Regions from separate parts of the Peribacillus aracenensis genome, predicted to be linked through region 2. Evidence: riboswitches for the same ligand, from Rfam matches in the RefSeq annotation. Region 2 holds a riboswitch; each other region holds the start of a gene.

Region 1 (6,536 bases), on a different contig from region 2:
GATTCTGGAACGATTACGCTATAAGTCAATTCATGCTCGTGCAGTACCGCTCGTCCTCCTGTTGGCCTGCGAACAAAACCAAGGCCCTGCCTTTTGACCTCTTCCAAATCAATTTCCGCTTCAGCCTTTTGAAAATAACCAATCGACAATGTTGCTGGATCCCAGCCGTAAAAGCGTATGATTGGCGGAATTCCACCTTCGCTTTGCCAGTTTAACAGTGCTTCGTCCAAAGCCATATTAAAACCCGGTGAACAATACCCCGAATCTATAAAACCCCATTTTTCTTTAGTCATCCTTACCCCTCGTTTCAATAGACTGTTTTTCAATCCCCCACAAAAAACTCACATGTAGTAGTTTAACAGACTTTAACACTCTAAAAAAGAACGTGCTATCAAGTCGATGAAGAATTTGATGAAAATTCTTTTTGATTATTGGGTAAAGCAATTATATAATAAGGATTGTCTGTATTCGTTAAGGTAGAAGGGAGTTTTTATGTTTGGAAATATTATATACACTGCTCATCATCTTGGGAGTGGTTATTGCGTATTCACTTTTTAATTGGTACCGCCAGCGTAAAATCGTTAAAACATTAACACAGGACGAATTTATCGCTAACTACAGAAAAGTGCAGCTAATCGATGTGCGGGAACCGAATGATTTCGATAATGGTCATATCTTAGGCGCAAGAAACATCCCTATGACTCAAATGAAAACCCGCTTGGTCGAAATTAGGCCGGACAAGCCTGTATATTTGTACGCTCAGAGCGAAATCATCAGCGGAAGAGCTGCAGCCATGCTATACAAAAAGGGCTACAGGGAACTTTTTCACCTAAAGGGCGGTTTCAAGATGTGGACCGGGAAAATCAAAGCAAAGAAATAAGCCCCATCTCCGCATGGGCTCTTTTAAATTAAAAAGACTTCTTGTGCATCATACGGGCTTTAGGGAATGAAAGTTAACTGTTGAACTTTAATGAACTCTTACATAAACATGAAAAAATCCCCGCCGGCAGGCAGGGATTTTTTTCGTGCAAGCTATCAGTCTATGCTTGATAACGCAGAACAGGTTTTCTTGCAGCAAGAGTTTCGTCAAGCCGCTTTATAACGGTTGTATGCGGAGCTTCCTGAACGATTTCCGGGGTTTCTTCCGCTTCCTTGGCAATCTGGATCATCGCATCGATGAACGCATCCAGCGTTTCTTTCGACTCGGTTTCAGTCGGTTCTATCATCATTCCTTCTTCCACGTTCAACGGGAAGTAAATGGTCGGAGGATGATAACCGAAATCCAGCAATCTTTTGGCTATATCGAGGGTCCTTACCCCTAATTTCTTTTGACGGCGTCCGCTTAATACGAATTCATGCTTACAATGACGATTATATGGTAAGTCAAAAAATGGTTCCAACCTACGCATCATATAATTGGCATTGATGACCGCATTCTCGGTGACGGCTTTAAGACCATCAGGCCCCATTGACCGAATATACGTATATGCCCTCACGTTTATCCCAAAATTACCATAATAAGGTTTTACCCTGCCGATGGATTGCGGACGATCATAATCAAGAACGAATTGCTCACCTTGTTTGACCACAAGCGGTTTAGGCAAGTAAGGGATCAAGTCCGACTTCACCCCTACAGGACCAGAACCCGGGCCGCCGCCGCCATGCGGGCCTGTGAATGTTTTATGGAGATTTAAGTGAACCACATCAAAGCCCATATCACCCGGTCGTGCTTTTGATAGAACTGCATTCAGGTTGGCTCCATCATAATAAAGCTTCCCACCTGCGTCATGGACAAGTTGGGCCATTTCCAAAATATTTTCTTCAAACAATCCCAATGTATTGGGGTTCGTCAGCATCAAGGCCGCGGTATCCGGTCCGACAACACGCTTTAAATCCTCAAGGTCGACTAACCCATTTTCATCCGACTTCACTGTAATCGTTTCAAGCCCGGCAACAGTTGCAGAGGCAGGATTCGTACCGTGTGCAGAATCAGGTACAATCACTTTAGTCCGTTCTGTATCGCCATTCGCTTCGTGAAAAGCGCGAATCATCATCAATCCAGTCCATTCACCGTGAGCACCTGCTGCAGGCTGTAATGTCACTTGGTCCATCCCGGTGATTTCCGTTAAGTGTTCCTGCAAATCAAATAATAGTCCCAATGCTCCCTGAACAGTAGCCGGATCCTGATATGGATGGATATGGGCAAAACCGTTGAAGCGCGCCACATTTTCATTTATTTTCGGATTATATTTCATCGTGCATGAACCCAGCGGATAAAAACCCGAATCCACCCCATGATTCCGCTTGGAAAGTGCTGTATAATGACGCATGATATCAAGTTCGGACACCTCAGGAAGTTCTGCCTCTTCTTCACGGATGTAGTCGGCAGGAAGAATTTCTTCGAGCGAAATAGTTGCAACATCCATTTCTGGCAGACTGTATCCGATTCGACCGGAAGTACTGATTTCAAAAATGAGTGATTGATCTTGATTATTCATGTTGATCCCCCAATTCCTGCGCAAGTGCATCAATTTCTTCTTTAGTTCTAAGTTCAGTTACCGCGACCAGCATATGATCTTTCAGCTCAGGATAAACCGTCCCTAAATCGAAGCCGCCGATCATCCCTTTTTCAAAAAGGTTTTTATTGATTTCTGAAAACGAAGCAGGCAGTTTAATGACAAATTCATTAAATGAAGGACCGTCGAATATCACTTCCACCCCTTTTGCCATAATTGTTTTTTTCGCATAATGCGCTTTTTGAATATTTTGCACAGCCATTTCTTTGACACCCTTTTTCCCAAGCGCGGTCATTGCGACAGAAGCTGCCAAGGCATTCAAAGCTTGATTGGAACAAATGTTGGATGTGGCTTTGTCACGGCGGATGTGCTGTTCACGAGCTTGAAGGGTCAGTACAAACCCCCTTTTACCGTTTTCATCCACCGTTTGACCGACGAGTCGTCCCGGAACTTTCCGAACAAGTTTATTGGTAACGGCAAAATAGCCACAATGAGGTCCCCCAAATGCCGCTGGAATGCCGAATGGCTGGGCATCCCCCGTTACGATATCTGCACCGAGTGCTCCAGGGGGTGTCAAAGCTCCCAATGCAAGCGGGTTACTGGAAACGATAAACATGGACTTGACACCATGAATGATTTCCTCCATTTCTTTCAATGGCTCGATGCGGCCAAAAAAGTTCGGATATTGCACAATCACTCCTGCAATGTCATCATTCGCCAATTCCCTTAAAGCAGCTAAATCCGTCACACCGTCTTTATAAGGAATTTCGACCACTTCCACCCGTTGCCCTTTCGCATATGTCTTCACAACTTCCCTTGATTCAGGATGAACGGTTCCTGAAATGAGAATCTTCTTGCGCCGCGTCTGGCCTGAAGCAAGCATGGCTGCTTCGGCTAGCGCCGTCCCGCCATCATACATGGAAGAGTTAGCTACATCCATTCCCGTCAATTCGCATATCATCGTTTGATATTCAAAGATCGCCTGAAGCTCGCCCTGTGAAATTTCTGGCTGATACGGTGTATAAGCCGTATAAAACTCTGAACGGGATAAAACATGATCGACGATGACCGGTGCGTAATGATCATAGACACCCGCACCAAGGAAGGAAGCATAGTTTTTAAGGTCCGCATTCTTGGCAGCAAGCCTTGATAATTCTTTCATTAATGCAGGTTCCGATTTAGCAGGCTTAATATCGTATTCTCCTTGAAAACGAACGCTTTCAGGGATATCATTGAAAAGTTCTTGAGCAGAAGATACCCCTATCACTTCCAGCATTTCTTGTTTATCTTGCTCTGTCATAGGTAAATAACGATGTTTCATCTAATGACCATTCCCCTCTATTTACGTGGTTTTTTATAAAAAGGTGTTTGTATGATAACGGCTTTCAAACGCTTGGAACGGATTTCCACTTCGACTTCCGCATCCAGTACCGAAAATTCCTTATCGATAAGTACCAATCCCACGTTTTTCTTCAACGTGGGTGATTGGGTACCGGTCGTGACCTCACCAATGACTTTATCACCGCTGTAGATCTTATACCCATGACGCGGAATGCCACGGTCAATCATTTCAATTCCCACAAGCTTGCGGGGAGCTCCATTCTCCTTTTGCTCAGCAAGAACGGCTTTCCCGAAAAAATCCACTTCCTTATCCACTTTCACTGCAAAACCAATACCGGCCTCTATCGGGGTGATGTCCGCTGAAAGCTCTTGCCCATACAGCGGCAGTTTCGCTTCAAAACGCAGTGTATCACGAGCACCTAAACCAATCGGCTGAACCCCCTCTTCCTTTCCGGCTTCCATAATCGCCTTCCAAAGGGCAGGACCATTTTCACTGTCACTATATATCTCAAAACCATCTTCACCAGTGTATCCAGTACGGGATACCAACGTGGAGATACCGTTAATCAGGACGTTTTCCTTGAACTTGAAAAATCCAATTTCACTTAAGTCAGTATTTCCCGATAGTTTTTGTAATATCTTTTCTGCAGATGGTCCTTGAAGTGCCAGCTGTGTATAGTCACTCGATACATTCGTAATTTGGACATCTTCCATTAAATTAGCTTGAAGCCAATTGAAATCTTTTTCTGTATTCGCTGCATTGACCACGAGCAGATAGTCATCCTCTGCCCTTTTATACACGATAAGATCATCAACCGTGCCTCCGTTTTCATAACACATGGCGTTATATTGGGCACCGCCCTGCTGCAGCTTTGATATATCATTAGTCAGCATCTTCTGTAAAAAGGAAAGGCTCCCAGGACCCTTAACATCGACTTCCCCCATATGGGAAACATCGAATAACCCCGCTTTTGTACGTACGGCTTCATGTTCGTCCTTAATACCCGAAAATTGGACAGGAAGTTCCCAGCCGCCAAAATCGATCGTTTTACCTCCGTATTCACGATAAACCTCAAATAGTGGTGTTCTTTTTAAATTGGTCAAAAAATGACCCCCTTCAGATTTTTTTAAAAAATTAATTGGCTTCATTATCAAAAGCTTCTTGTCATTTCGCATCAGGTATATCCTGATTCATGATGTGAAAAAAGCACAAAAAAGGACAGAGAAAGCCCATTTGAGCTTTTTCTCTGTCCTGAAACCTGAAAGTTTACCTATGTAATAGGTTTTCCCCTTTGGTGGCCGTCCCAAAACGGGCGGCGCTCTCCAGAGTTGCGTCCAATAAGAGTTCTTTTGCCTGAGAGATTCACTGCTAAGTTTGCTCCTTCGGCGCTACATCCGTAGTCTCTCCCCTTATCTTCACCCGCATATGAATGGTTCGCCAATGAAAGGAAGCGAAATAGCCCCAAGCATCGGTAAAACCTTTGAGCATCATGTAATGCATTCTCTGCCAATTCTCCTAAAACTTCAGAAACCGTTTGAGTGTCTCCTTCAGTAATCTTGGATAAATTAAGAGCCTATAGCCCATACTAAGAAAACGCGAACTGCAAAATAGATGTACAAAGATTCTTTGTAGCGTTTGGAAATTGAATTTTCTAAATATACTTATATCCTACCCTAAGAAACTTATCTCTGCAATATCTTTTGAAGAGAAATATTTTTCTTACTTCACATACGAAATGTTCGGGTTTTGACCCTTTATTAAGGAAATTATGATTTAAGAGGGAGTTATTTCTATGAAAATCAATATATCCTTCAATTCTGAATGGAATGACGAGCTTCTGCAAAAAATGGAAAATGACGGTCCATGGGGAAATTGGGATCTTTATAAGTTGGCGGTTCAAATGGAGGAAAATCTTATCATCCCTGATTTTGAAGGTTTACAGGCGCCCAAGCACCTTCCGCAGTTAACCCCGCTTCCCCATCAATTGGAAGCAGCGAAGCAAGTGGTGGAAAAGATGAATGGAAAGGCCATTTTAGCTGATGAGGTGGGGCTCGGAAAAACAATTGAAGCAGGCTTGATCCTAAAAGAGTATATGATTAGGGGCCTTGTAAAAAAAGTATTGATCCTTGTTCCAGCCTCCCTTGTCACACAATGGGCTTTTGAATTGAATACCAAGTTTCATATACCTGCAGTCGTTCAGAGAAAAAGTTATGTTTGGGAATCCTGTGATGTAGTCATTTCATCCATCGATACAGCGAAACGCGCTCCACATCGAGATATCATTTTCACTCAGGAATATGACTTCATCATTATTGATGAGGCTCATAAACTTAAAAATAATAAGACGAAGAACTATAAATTCGTCCAAAATCTGAAAAAGAAATTTTGTTTACTCCTGACAGCCACTCCGATTCAAAATAAAGTCGAGGAGATTTTTCACCTCGTTTCGTTATTGAAACCGGGCCACTTGGGAAATGCTTCGCTCTTTTCGGAAAAGTATAAAGGGAAAGGCCGCAACATCATTGAAGATGAACACCTAAAGGAACTGGTCAATACTGTCATGATTCGAAACCGGCGGGCCGATACTGGCATTGAATGGACAAAACGGCATGTGGAAACCATCACCATTGAATTTTCTCCAACGGAACAGGCATTGTATGATGCTGTTTCCAAATTCA
Region 2 (6,536 bases):
AAATCATTTCGCTTCAAGTGGAGAGCGGGGTCCCGGAACAGCCTTTTTCAGACGAGGAAACGATGGAGGGGGCAATGACACGTGCCAGGAACTGCTTGATTCACAGTGATGCCGAAATGGGCATCGGGCTTGAAGGCGGTGTCGTGAAAATGGGACAAGCCCTGTTTTTGTGTAATTGGGGTGCAATGGCAACAAGGGATGGTGAGGTCTTTGTAGCTGCCGGAGCGAGAATCCCAATTCCGGGAATTGTTGCTGAGAAGCTGCTGGACGGTGAAGAGTTGGGCCCGGTGATGGACGCCTTCACAAGGCAAGAGAATATTAGCAAAAAGGAAGGAGCGATCGGCGTATTTACAAATGAGCGAATCACCAGGGGGGCCATGTTCCTTCATATCATGAGGATGCTTGCCGGTCAACACGAGTATAAGCTGAAAAAGAAAAAACAGGATTTTTGAATCCCCGTCATGGAAAAGCGGGTTTCGAATGATGAAAACGAATACTGCCAAAACAAAGCAGGAACGGACAGGATTTTATTGAGCGGCCTTGCTAGTATAGTAACAAGGGGGGAACGAAATGGGGTGGGTTGAATCAATCCAAAAAGCCATCGAATATATCGAGGAGAACTTATTGGAGGACCTGACGATCGAGAGCATTTCCAGGCAGGCGAATGCCTCAGCTTTTCATTTTCAACGGACTTTCACCATTTTAACGGATATAACCATTGGTGACTATATTCGTCGTCGAAGACTGACCTTAGCGGCCCAGGAGATTTCATCAACAAATGGCAAGGTCATTGATTTAGCCTACAAGTATGGCTATGACACCCCCGAGGCATTCTCGAAAGCTTTTCGAAGGCAGCATGGGGTATCTCCAAGCGAAGCCCGAAAGTATATGGGGAAACTGAAATTCTATGAACGCCTGGTGATACAGGTGATTCTGAAAGGGGCAAAACCGATGAAATACAATATCCTTGAAAGGGATTCCTTTCAATTGATTGGAATCAAGCAGGAGTTTTCCTTGGTTAATGAAGAGAATTTAATCGGGATTCCAAAGTTGTGGGAGAAAGTGAATGCGGATGGAACAGGTAATAGGTTAGCTAAGTTGAACAATGGCCAAATAGAAGGCTTGATTGGTGTATGTGTCGATAAGCGGACTGTGGAAAAAAATGAAACGATGGATTATTGGATAGGAGCAGAGTATGCCGGGAAAGTGCCTGAAGAGTTTTCAACCCTTACGATACCGGCTTCCAAGTGGGTTGCTTTCGAAGTTCACGGACCTATGCCTGATGCCATCCAACAAGCTTGGAAACGAATTTTTTCCGAATGGTTCCCTACCAGCGGTTATGAACATGCCGGAACTCCAGAATTGGAAGTATACGCGAATGACGACGCTTCAAACCCTGACTATTACTCTGAAATTTGGATTCCCATAAAAAAGGGATAAGTTAAAAAATTCTTTTCGCTTGCAGGGGAGGCCCTGCAAGCTTTTTTTCATTTCTTTATAATGATCAAACATTCATACTTGAGCTGAGCAGTGAAGGGGCAGGGAGTTTTACAGCCCTTCTTCAAAAATATAAGAAAGCACTTTCATCGCTTGATTGACGGATTCTACCGTGACACTCGCCTTTTCCGATAATTCCTTTAAGGCATGATGATGGGATTCCGGACGAATCAAAATAAGCGGTTTACCCAGGGAGATGGCGGTGCTTGCGTCCATGGCGGTATTCCACTGTTTATATTTCTCGCCAAATAGAGCGACAACAAGATCAGCTTTTTTCATCAAAAGAGCTGTCCGTAAATTATTGATTTGGGAAGCTGCCGCATCCTTCAGGATGGGATTCGGCTGTTCCCCGAGGATATCTTCACCGATATCATCGGAGCGTTCATGATTTTCCATCGGGCCTACAAATTCTAAAGGGAGCTTCAGTGCAGCGGCCTTATCTCTCAGCTCACTTCTCCAATTCGAATGGATCTCCCCAGCAAGATACACGGTTAACTTCATTGTTTTCCTCCTCGGTATTAAAATTGCTTTCATTGTACCATGTTTTTTAGAAAATGGATGAATTCCATAAATAAGGATAATATTATCCATAAGGTAGTAAAAGAGACGGCTGGAGGAATGACGATGGCTTTATCGAATAAGAATATCCTTGTTTTCCTGTTGATAAGCAGTTTGATCGCGGGCTGCTCAGGCATTGAGAGACAAACCGAAAAGGCAATGAAGGCTGCTGAAGTGGCTTTTCGTGACGATGAAAAACAGCCCAATCAAGTGGCGGGGCTAATTCAGGTTTATCTGCCAAAGGATTTTAAAGTAGTGGAAGAACATGATAATAATTTGATTTTACAAAAAGATGATAAGATTTATATATTATTTGTCAATCCAAATGAAAAAGAAGACAGCTCCGTGTTATATTTGGCGATAAAAGAACAAGGTGATCAAAATGTAATGCTGCATTCTTTCCAAACCGATGATAAATTCGGCTTTATTTCGGTCAAAGAGATACCGAAAGAAAAGTATGAGCTTGCAGTGGGGATCGGCGGGGTGAAGCTGACAACCGAAACGGATAAAGACCAATTAAAAACCGATGCAAAACAAATGATGGAAATCGTTTCATCCGTGCCCCAGAAATAAGCTTTATCACGGCCGTTCAACCGATCCGTATTAATGGTTGATTTCTGGAGAGTCTGGTATGATGGGATTATAAAAACTATGGTGTCATTTAGAGCAGGAGGAATATTCAAATGGAAAATTTACAAACCGTTGAGCAATATGATGCATTGAAAAATGAAGGCAAACATATCTTTCTTTTTTCAGCGACATGGTGCGGGGATTGCCGTGTAATCGAACCGATCATGCCGGAGATTGAAACGAAATTTCCTGACTTTACATTCATTCATGTGGACCGTGATGAATTCATCGATGTGTGTGCGGCGAATGATGTATTCGGCATACCAAGTTTCATCGCGTATGATAATGGTGTAGAGTTAGGCAGATTCGTGAGCAAGGATCGCAAAACGCAAGAACAAATTGAGGAATTCATTCAATCACTATAATTAATTTCCCCTTCTCGCTGGGGATTTTTCAATGAAGAGGAGGGTCAGTCATGAAAATGGACAGCACGAAGCTGAAAAATATCCTGAAAGAACGTTTAAAAGATGAAAATCGCACATTCAAATTCGATAGCAAGCAAGATACGTTACGGGTGGAAAATGTGAAGACCGGGAAGGGGATCACCATCGAGTTGCCTCCTGTACTTGCTAACTATGAAAACGTACAGGAAAAGGCCATCGATGAAATTATCTATTACGTGGAAGAGGCCCTGAATGTGATGGGGGGAGTACACAGCATGGAAGGCAAGGAGAAATTCATTTTCCCAGTCATCCGCTCGACCTCCTTTCCAATGGAATCGGAAGAAGGAAATCCATTTTTATTCGATGAGCATACGGCTGAAACCCGGATTTTTTATGCCCTTGATTTAGGGAAAACCTACCGTCTTATAGATGAAAAGATGATTCAACGGGAAAATTGGCAGGGTGACAGGATCCGTGAAATTGCCCTTTTCAATGCCCGTTCCCTTTCCACTGAAATGAAGTCGGATATCGTTGCAGGTAATGCATTTTATTTTTTGAACACGAATGATGGGTATGATGCCAGCAGGATCCTGAATGATTCATGGCTTCGGGAAATGAAGGACAAGGTCGAGGGAACCATGGCTGTTGCCATTCCCCATCAGGATGTCATCATCATTGCCGATGTGAAGAATGATACGGGCTATGATATTCTTGCTCAAATGGCGATGAGCTTCTTTGCCAGCGGGCATGTTCCGATAACGGCTCTATCATTTCTTTACGAAGAAAATGAGTTGGAGCCCATCTTCATTATGGGTAAAAACAAAAAGCGTGAACAATGATATATTGAATCATAAAAGGACCGTGTCAGCATCTGACATCGGTCCTTTTAAAGTTTAATAGAGTTTATGACCCTTAGAGTTGATATTTATTTTTTTATCGGCGATAATTAAATTGTAATATTTTGAAAATACAGAATAAAACGATAGAACGAGCGTATGAACGTTGTGGGAAAGTGCAAAGCATTGAGCCGCCGGGGGAGCAAGTTCCAAAAATATCCCTTGGAGCAAATCTCTCAGGTAAATGGAACCGCAGCTGGACGCAACTCTGGACAGCGCGCAGGAAGTGTGCCGTCAACGGGGAAATCTCCACGACCAAAATGGAGTTGAATTCTCAGGTGAAAGGACAGAGAAGGGAGCGGCAGGTTTGCGCAACCCTTCTCTGTCCTTTTTTAATTGGGCATTATGCATACAAAAGGTTTGCAGCGAACATGGAACCTACTAATATGCCAATCAACTTAAAATAATGGGGGAGAATAATCGTGAATGTGAAAAGCAAATTAATGAACATGCTGGAAGCCCGTAAAGAGGAAATGGTTCAAATCCGCCGTCATTTACACGAGAATCCGGAGCTATCCTTCAAAGAAGAGAAAACGGCAAAATATATCATTGATTTTTATAACGGGAAAGATGTATCGATTCAAACGAATGCAGGAAATGGATTAGGGATCATCGTGACGATCGAAGGCGGGAAACCAGGGAAAACGATTGGTCTCCGTGCCGATTTCGATGCACTGCCGATTACAGAAGAAGCGGAGGTCCCGTTCCGTTCAAAAAATGAAGGTGTCATGCATGCCTGCGGACACGATGGGCATACCGCTTATTTATTGGTACTGGCAGACTGCATCATTGAGCTGAAGGATTCCCTATCAGGTACGATCAAAATAATTCATCAACATGCAGAAGAAACACCTCCTGGTGGAGCAAAGAGCATCATGGAATCGGGGGTTTTGGATGAACTGGACGCTGTCTTTGGAATTCATTTATTCCCCTCGCATCCAGCAGGGGTCGTCGGGTATCGCAGCGGCTATTCGATGGCTGGACGGACCTATTTCAAATTAGCCATAAAGGGTGTGGGCGGCCATGGTTCCTCCCCGCATATGGCTAATGATTGTGGCAGGCGCCCATTTCGTGACAGCCGTACAAACCGTAATCAGCCGCCGCTTGAACCCTTTTGATATGGGAGTAGTCACAATCGGCTCCTTCGATGGAAAGGGAAGCTTTAATGTCATTAAAGATCGTATAGAAATTGAAGGGGATGTCCGTTATATGACGGCAGAGACCCAGCAGCTGATCGATAAGGAAATCCACCGGATCGTTAAAGGGATAGAAACGGAATTTGATGTTCAGTGCGAGCTTACATATGTGCCCGATTATCCTCCGTTATATAATGACCCTGAACTGACTGGATTCGTGAAAAATAGCCTGGAAAGCATGAATGACAAAGATGTTAAGAATGTTGTGGAATTTCCGGTTTTCTCAGGTTCGGAAGATTTTTCGTATTATGCAGAAAAGATTCCTGGCTGCTTCTTTTACATTGGCTGTAAACCGAAAGGGGTGGAAAAGGCCTATTTCAATCACCATCCTAAATTCGACATTGATGAAGATGCCCTTTTGATCGCCTCCAAATCAGTGGCGCAGGTTGTATGCAGTTTTTATGAATGGAAATAGTCTTCTTTGGTCTTTGTTTGCAAAAAAAAACGCAGAAACCCACAAAACACCGTTCGGTATTAACGAACGGTGTTTTATGGGTTGCGGCATGTATTTGAATGCCGCCGGCGGTATCATGAAGGATGTTGCAATGAATTGGCCAGTCTGCTTCCAAGGCTGCACGAAAACTTAATCTCTTTGTAAACGCGATTTAACAGCGGTGTTTTATTTAAATAGTAGACTAGGGGCTAATGTTCATTCGCAATTGATAGGTTTAAACTCATTCCAGAAGGGGTTTAATAGGATAGGAGTTCTGCGAACTTCGTAAAGTTAGCAGGAATGCGATAAAAAAATAGATGCCAATCCCAATTCAGCTTAAATTTTCTCGATATTTTTAAAATAACTGGTAGAATTAGTTACATAACTACAGATGTAGAAAGAGTGATAGTTTTGAAATGGCTAAATAAGATGAAAAAATGGTTCCAAGCAGAGGAAATTATTGAAATCGAAGAAATAATTATAGATGAGCCGCTTGATGAAGAGACATTAAAGAAAATGGATTTTTCAAAGCTTCCGAAGTCAAAGAAAGAAGAAATAAAAGTTTACAATCAAAAAGTGGAAAAAATGTCCCAGACGCCAGACCCGGATACGAAAATCCTGTTTCAATATCCAAAAGGACAGTTCAAGTTTCCGCTCATTCCAGACCGGGAGCAGAATAAAAGAAAGCCTAGGGAAAGGAACAGGGAAGAAAATGAACCCAAACAGGGGAAAAATGTGACCAAAGAAACAACGAAAAGGCCTGTAAGGGATAGTGAACCGAAACGGAGAAGCTTCGACCGGGAGGAAACCTCAAAAATAGTCCCGTCAAATACTCCATTCCGCCCAACGGAAATCCCTTCACCCATATATGGGTTCCGTCGTCCGGAAAAAAAAATAGTCCCATCTGAAGAAATTGTCGAATATGAATTAGAAAGCAAAATGC
Region 3 (6,536 bases), on a different contig from region 2:
TCGTGAATTCAACGGTTTTACTCGTGAATTCAACGGCTTTACTCGTGAATTCCACGCTTTACTCGTGAATTCCACGCATTTACTCGTGAATTCAACGGTTTTATTCGTGAATTCCACGCATTTACTCGTGAATTCCAAGTATTTACTCGTGAATTCAACGGTTTTACTCGTGAATTCAACGGTTTTACTCGTGAATTCCAGCTTTACTCGTGAATTCAACGCATTTACTCGTGAATTCAACGCATTTACTCGTGAATTCCTCAATTAATCCCAAAAGACAAAAAAGCCCTTCTCGAATTAAGAGAAGGGCTTTTTGTTACCTTATCCCGAAATCTCATCATCGGATTTAACATCCAATGGTGTTCGTTTATCCATTTTCAGCATGTAATAGCTTGCTGCGACCATTGCTAGGAAAACGATACCGACAACCAAGGAAATCCTTGTGCTAGGATTGATCCACATACCGACCAGTACCATCAGTAAAAAGGCAATTGTCGCATAGTTACTGAAAGGGGCCAACGGCATTTTGAACGGATGTTTCTCCATTTCGGCAGCATTCACCTTTCTGAATTTAAGCTCACTGATAAGTAAGACAAACCATGGAATCATCCCGGGCAATACACTCGCACTGTACACATAAAGGAATAATTGCGGCGGTGCAAGGTAATTCAGGATAACCCCGATGCCCAATCCCAAAAGTACAGCGATCGTGCAATATGCCGGCACTCCATTTTTAGATACTTTGGCAAAGGCTTTCGGAGCTTGGCCATTCAATGCGAGTGTATAAAGCATACGTCCTGCACTGAAAATCCCACTGTTGCATCCAGACATTGCCGCAGTGATTACAACGAAATTAATGATGCCTGCCGCAGCAGTGATACCTATTTTGGCAAAGGTTGAAACAAATGGACTGCCTAAGTCATCCAGTTGATCCCAAGGGAATACTGTCACGATGACGAATATGGCACCAATGTAGAAAATTAAAATGCGCCATATGATTGTTTGGATTGCTTTTGTTACGGTCTTCGTTGGATTTTTCGCTTCCCCGGCTGTTATGCCGATAAGCTCAACGCCTTGATAGGAAGCCACGACAAGGGAGAGAGCGAAGAAGAATCCTGTCCAGCCTCCCGTAAAGAAGCCGCCATTTGCCCAAAGATTCGATAATCCGATTGCATCCCCGCCATTCCCTATTCCAAAGAAGATAAGGCCAAGGCCGGCAATGATCATCAATATGATGGTTATGATTTTTATTAGTGCAAACCAAAATTCAAATTCCCCGAAGGATTTAACGGAAATGAGGTTTGCTGCCCCCAAGATGATCATGGCGACCACACCTGGTATCCAAGCAGGTAACTCCGGGAACCAATATTGCATATACAACCCAACCGCGATGATTTCGGACATTCCGACAATTACCCACTGAAACCAATTGCTCCAAGCAGTCATATAACCTGCCAAGGGATGTATATAACTGCTTGCAAAGGTTGCAAAAGAACCTGTAGTCGGTTCTAAATATAGCATCTCACCCATGGAACGCATGATGAAAAATATAAAAATACCTGCGATTGCATAAGCAAGCATAACAGAGGGCCCGGTCCATTTGATCGTGCTCGCAGAACCCATAAATAACCCGACCCCAATGGTTCCGCCTAAAGCTATCATTTGAATATGTCTTGATTCCAGCCCTCTCTTTAATTCCTTGTTCGACATGATTAACTCCCCCAGATGCAATATCGGTAATGCTTTTCCATCCTTGCCACGAACACTCTCTTTTAATTAGAAATGCTTTATCGTAATCAATATTACATAACACTTCAATTATGTTTTCTTATTTTATAATAGTAAATATTCTGTAAAAGTACAATTGTATTTTTGAAAAAAACAGTTACCAATAATATCTTGTCGACTTTTTAATTTAAAAATATCATTTTAAAAAAATGATGTTCAGTATTTTATAATAGTGATAATTCAAAAAGTGTAGAAAACAATCACTTCTGCTTAAACCTTAAGTTAATACAGGCCACCATTAATCTGCACATAATGCCGGTTTCATTTCAAAAAAATTTGTTGACCTACCGAAAAATAGATGATAGAATTCCAATATTATTTTATAAGCATAATGAATGATCCAACAGTGGAAGATTAACACTGACAGACATTTCTTCACAACCGCATACAAGCAAGCGATGAATGCTATGGATGACACTATAGCAGGAGCAGCTTCTGGAGAGACTGTACAAGATGCAGCGCCGAAGGATTCACAATCTCAGGCAAAAGGACAGAAGAGTAACGAATGATAGAATTGTTATTCTGAACCCTTTAAGAGATTGGTATTATCCAATCTCTTTTTTTATTGTCCAATTTGTGATTGGACTTAAAACTACACTCTTGAAAACCAATGGAATAGGCAAGCAGGGCAAAAAATCACGCCCCTCTCTCCAAGACCATGCAGGTTGAAATCATTCACTAACAAGACTATAAAAAACGGGGGCGCAAGAATTGGCTAAACAGGAATTAAAAAGAGATTTAAAAAATCGACATGTACAACTGATTGCAATAGGAGGAACCATTGGCACCGGTTTATTTTTAGGATCCGGAAAAGCCATACAATTGGCTGGGCCTTCCATTATATTCTCCTATCTGATAATAGGGATTGCCTTGTTTTTTGTGATGAGGGCGCTGGGCGAATTGCTATTATCCAATGCAGGTTATGCATCATTCACTGAATTTGCAACCGAATATGTCGGTCCATGGGCTGGATTCGTGACAGGTTGGACATATTGGTTCTGTTGGATCATGACCGCAATGGCCGATATCATAGCTGTCGGTGTCTATATACAATATTGGTTCGATATCCCTCAATGGATTCCGGCTCTAATATGCCTAGTCATTCTGTTAGGATTGAACCTATTGACCGTTAAGTTATTTGGCGAATTGGAATTTTGGTTTGCCATCATTAAAGTAATCACGATCATTACCTTGATCGTCGTAGGAGTCATTCTTTTGATCATCGGTTTCAATACCAATACCGGAACGGTTTCCGTAACGAACCTATGGAATCATGGGGGCATGTTCCCCAATGGCATTTCCGGATTCCTATTATCTTTACAGTTGGTCGTATTCTCATTTGTCGGTGTCGAATTGGTCGGGGTCTCCGCAGCGGAAACGGCGAACCCGAAAAAGAACATTCCCTCTGCCATCAATAAAATCCCTGTCCGGATTTTACTTTTCTATGTTGGTGCCCTATTCGTCATTCTCTGTGTCAACCCATGGACACAACTTAATGCCTCGAGCAGCCCATTTGTAGAGGTCTTTGCGTTAATCGGCATTCCTGTCGCTGCAGGAATCATCAACTTCGTCGTGTTGACATCCGCTGCTTCTGCATGCAACAGTGGTTTATTTTCAACAAGCCGGATACTCTATACGTTAAGCAGGAATGGCGAAGCCCCTGCTAAACTGGAAAAATTAAATAAACAGGCTGTTCCAAGCAATGCCTTATTAACATCCACCATCGTTGTATCAATAGGGGCATTATTGAGCAAGCTGATACCGGAACAGGCGTTTACCGTGGTGACGACCATCAGTGCCATCTGTTTCATTTGGGTATGGAGCATCATCTTGATCTCCCATATCAAATATTCGAAAACAAGGCCTGATCTAAGAGCTCAATCGACTTTCAAGGCTCCTTTTACACCCTTTGTCAATTACGCTATTTTAGGATTATTCCTATTCATCCTTATTGTTATGCTATTCGCTGAAGCTACACGACTATCACTGCTTTTGACCCCAATCTGGTTCATACTCTTGGTGATACTATATAACTATCGAAAAAAATATAGCTAAAGGAAAAAAAGCCTTGAATTCGATTCGATTCAAGGCTTTATCCGTCCATGAAACAGATCAAGAATAGGCAATTGGCGTGTTTTTGCTAAAATATATCAGCTAATTGCATTAAATTTTATATCAAAATAGTGTAAGCTATTATATATCATCGGACCTTTTTAAAAGAAGGTAAATCCGTCTTGCATGAATTTTCCTTCCCGATTTGCTTCACCCAGCCATCAGTGGCCTTGAAGAATAAACCCCATTGATGGACGTTTCACTTATTTAAAACGGAGGGGTTTGTTTAATGAAGATTATATATATCCTTACTCTAGTTCCTTTTATAGGCATACTAGGATTTCTACCTTTTGTTAATAAAATAGAACCATATGTATTAGGGATGCCTTTCAATATGTTCTGGATGGCTATGTGGGTGGTCCTTACCTCTGCCATATTGGGCATCATGTATAAGCTGGATCCCAGGAATCGGGAAGGTGACCAGGAATGAATATTGCTCTCTTAATCATTTTAGCATTTTTACTTCTATCGATATTTTTAGGGATACGCTCTTCAAAAGGAAAAGATATGGACTTGGAACAATGGACGGTGGGCGGACGTGGTTTTGGGGCGATTTTCGTCTTTCTGCTGATGGCCGGTGAAATCTATACGACCTTCTCCTTCCTTGGCGGCAGCGGCTGGGCATATGGCAAGGGCGCACCCGCTCTATATGTTCTAATTTACATTACTTTGTCTTACGTATTATCCTATTGGCTCCTTCCGGAAATATGGAATTATGCCAAAGAAAATAAACTGATGTCCCAATCCGATTTCTTTGTGAGCAAATATAATAGTCCCAGTTTAGGAATTTTGGCTGCACTTGTCGGTGTGGTGTCGATGATTCCAGTAATCGTCGTGCAGCTGAAAGGATTGGGAATCATTGTCTCAGAAGCATCCTATGGTGCCATCTCAATGTCCGAGGCTGTTTGGATGGGGGCGATCAGCCTTACCATTTATGTGATGATCTCCGGTATACACGGTTCCGTTTGGACAGCGGTCATTAAAGATATCATGATGGTCGCCATAATAGGATTTTTGGGGATTTATTTGCCGATTCATTACTTTGGCGGATTTCAGCCGATGTTTGAAGCGATTGACGCGGCCAAGCCTGGTTTTCTAAAGTTCCCTGACCAGGGACTTAGCGTATCATGGTTTATCTCCACGGTAATATTGCTCGTATTCGGTTTCTATATGTGGCCGCAAGTTTTCAGCGCTGTCTTTTCAGCACGCAGCGGCAAGGTATTTCGAAAAAATGCCATCATCAGCCCTTTATATACGCTCATGCTGTTATTCGTCTTTTTCGTTGGGTTTACAGCTATATTGAAAGTGCCCGGACTCGTTGGGGCAGAGGCAGACCTCTCATTGCTGCGCCTTTCGATCGAGACCTTTGATCCATGGTTTATAGGCATAATCGGAGGAGCTGGATTGTTGACCGCCTTGGTGCCGGGATCCATGCTTTTGATGAGCGTCGCTACACTGCTCGCGAAAAATGTCTATAAGGAATTTGCACCTGCAGTATCCGATCGCCACGTTGTACGATTGGCAAAGTTCCTTGTTCCAGTCATTGCCCTTATAGCCGTCTACTTCACCTTAAACGGCGGTGAAACGATGTCAGCATTAATTCTTATGGGATACAGTCTCATTACACAGCTATTCCCGTCCCTGCTCTTTAGTCTGAAGAAGAATAATCCCATCAATAAATATGGCGCAATCGCCGGCATCATCACCGGATTATTCATCGTCATCTGCATTACACTCAGTTCCTCAACTATAGGAACCTTGTTTCCAACCTTGCCGCAAGCCGCAAAAGATTTGAATGTGGGAATCATCGCATTGGCGGTCAATTTCATTGTGATGATCTCGGTAAGTCTTGCTTTAAGAAAGCACACGGTTCAGTTGGAACCTAAATCCATTAACGATATATGAAACAAATTTGAAACGGTTTTTTTGGATAGATAAACATTGGAGGCTCAGTCAAAAGACTGAGCCTTCCTTATTATCGACATCCAAAGTCATAATGTCCTTTTTCTTAAGAGTGATTATAGAAAGTTAATAGCAGCCAAAAGACAAAGTCCCATAATAAACTACTAATCTTTTTTGTTTATAAACAAATCCCCTATTTTAGCTAATAAATACAACGAAAAAATAAGCATCAAGGTTCTGGATACTACCAGACCATCAATAGCTAAATCATATCCTTTAGGTATTAATAATTTAGGGTTAAAGCATAAAGTAATCGATATTACGAAGGTTATTAAAACCAGGATAAAACCGAACTGAGATCTATTTGACATTAACATTCCGCCTTATATTGTGTATTTTACAAAAAAAGCAAATCTAAAGGAAATAATATACATCCATTGTTACTAGGGATATCTCAGTTGCAATAAAAAATCCAAAATAAATAGTCACCCTAATAAAATGAGCTTTCGCAGTGAAGTGCATCGTATTGCGTCCAAGCCAACAAAAAATACTCTTTTTAAGAGGTTCGGGCTTTTACTCGTGGATTTCATGCCCGTTAAAACTCACTTCCTGCTTTCCCGTACCTTCCGTAATCCATTAAAGCCTTCCTGCCCTCATTCATCGCTTCAACGATTCCCTTATATTCGCGCAACTGTTGCTCCAGTTTTTGTTTTCTTTTTACGATCATCCTCGTA

Evidence for each region. A riboswitch is a leader RNA that binds a small molecule or an ion and turns the genes downstream of it on or off. The one in region 2 is predicted to bind glycine.
Region 1: it holds a riboswitch for glycine, as region 2 does, so the genes downstream of both, gcvT (glycine cleavage system aminomethyltransferase GcvT) here and N0M92_RS09350 (amidohydrolase) in region 2, are expected to answer to the same signal.
Region 3: it holds a riboswitch for glycine, as region 2 does, so the genes downstream of both, N0M92_RS19745 (amino acid permease) here and N0M92_RS09350 (amidohydrolase) in region 2, are expected to answer to the same signal.

The regions. Positions count from the first base shown of each region.
Region 1 covers NZ_JANZMJ010000003.1:108,653-115,188, forward strand. Annotated here, with positions in the region: gene N0M92_RS04730 (lipoate--protein ligase family protein) at 1-293, opposite strand, end outside; gene N0M92_RS04735 (rhodanese-like domain-containing protein) at 497-880, shown strand; gene gcvPB (aminomethyl-transferring glycine dehydrogenase subunit GcvPB) at 1,041-2,498, opposite strand; gene gcvPA (aminomethyl-transferring glycine dehydrogenase subunit GcvPA) at 2,491-3,837, opposite strand; gene gcvT (glycine cleavage system aminomethyltransferase GcvT) at 3,855-4,961, opposite strand; glycine riboswitch at 5,103-5,186, opposite strand; glycine riboswitch at 5,190-5,277, opposite strand; gene N0M92_RS04755 (DEAD/DEAH box helicase) at 5,651-6,536, shown strand, end outside.
Region 2 covers NZ_JANZMJ010000007.1:22,721-29,256, reverse strand. Annotated here, with positions in the region: gene N0M92_RS09380 (DUF84 family protein) at 1-452, shown strand, start outside; gene N0M92_RS09375 (AraC family transcriptional regulator) at 571-1,440, shown strand; gene N0M92_RS09370 (YtoQ family protein) at 1,549-1,998, opposite strand; gene N0M92_RS09365 (hypothetical protein) at 2,122-2,628, shown strand; gene N0M92_RS09360 (thioredoxin family protein) at 2,739-3,050, shown strand; gene N0M92_RS09355 (DUF1444 domain-containing protein) at 3,101-3,907, shown strand; glycine riboswitch at 4,064-4,167, shown strand; partial or broken gene N0M92_RS09350 (amidohydrolase) at 4,393-5,575, shown strand; gene N0M92_RS09345 (DNA translocase FtsK) at 6,005-6,536, shown strand, end outside.
Region 3 covers NZ_JANZMJ010000022.1:67,113-73,648, forward strand. Annotated here, with positions in the region: gene N0M92_RS19730 (hypothetical protein) at 1-55, opposite strand, end outside; gene N0M92_RS19735 (hypothetical protein) at 107-268, shown strand; gene N0M92_RS19740 (amino acid permease) at 322-1,710, opposite strand; glycine riboswitch at 2,214-2,292, shown strand; gene N0M92_RS19745 (amino acid permease) at 2,500-3,843, shown strand; gene N0M92_RS19750 (DUF3311 domain-containing protein) at 4,130-4,330, shown strand; gene N0M92_RS19755 (sodium:solute symporter family protein) at 4,327-5,805, shown strand; gene argH (argininosuccinate lyase) at 6,398-6,536, opposite strand, start outside.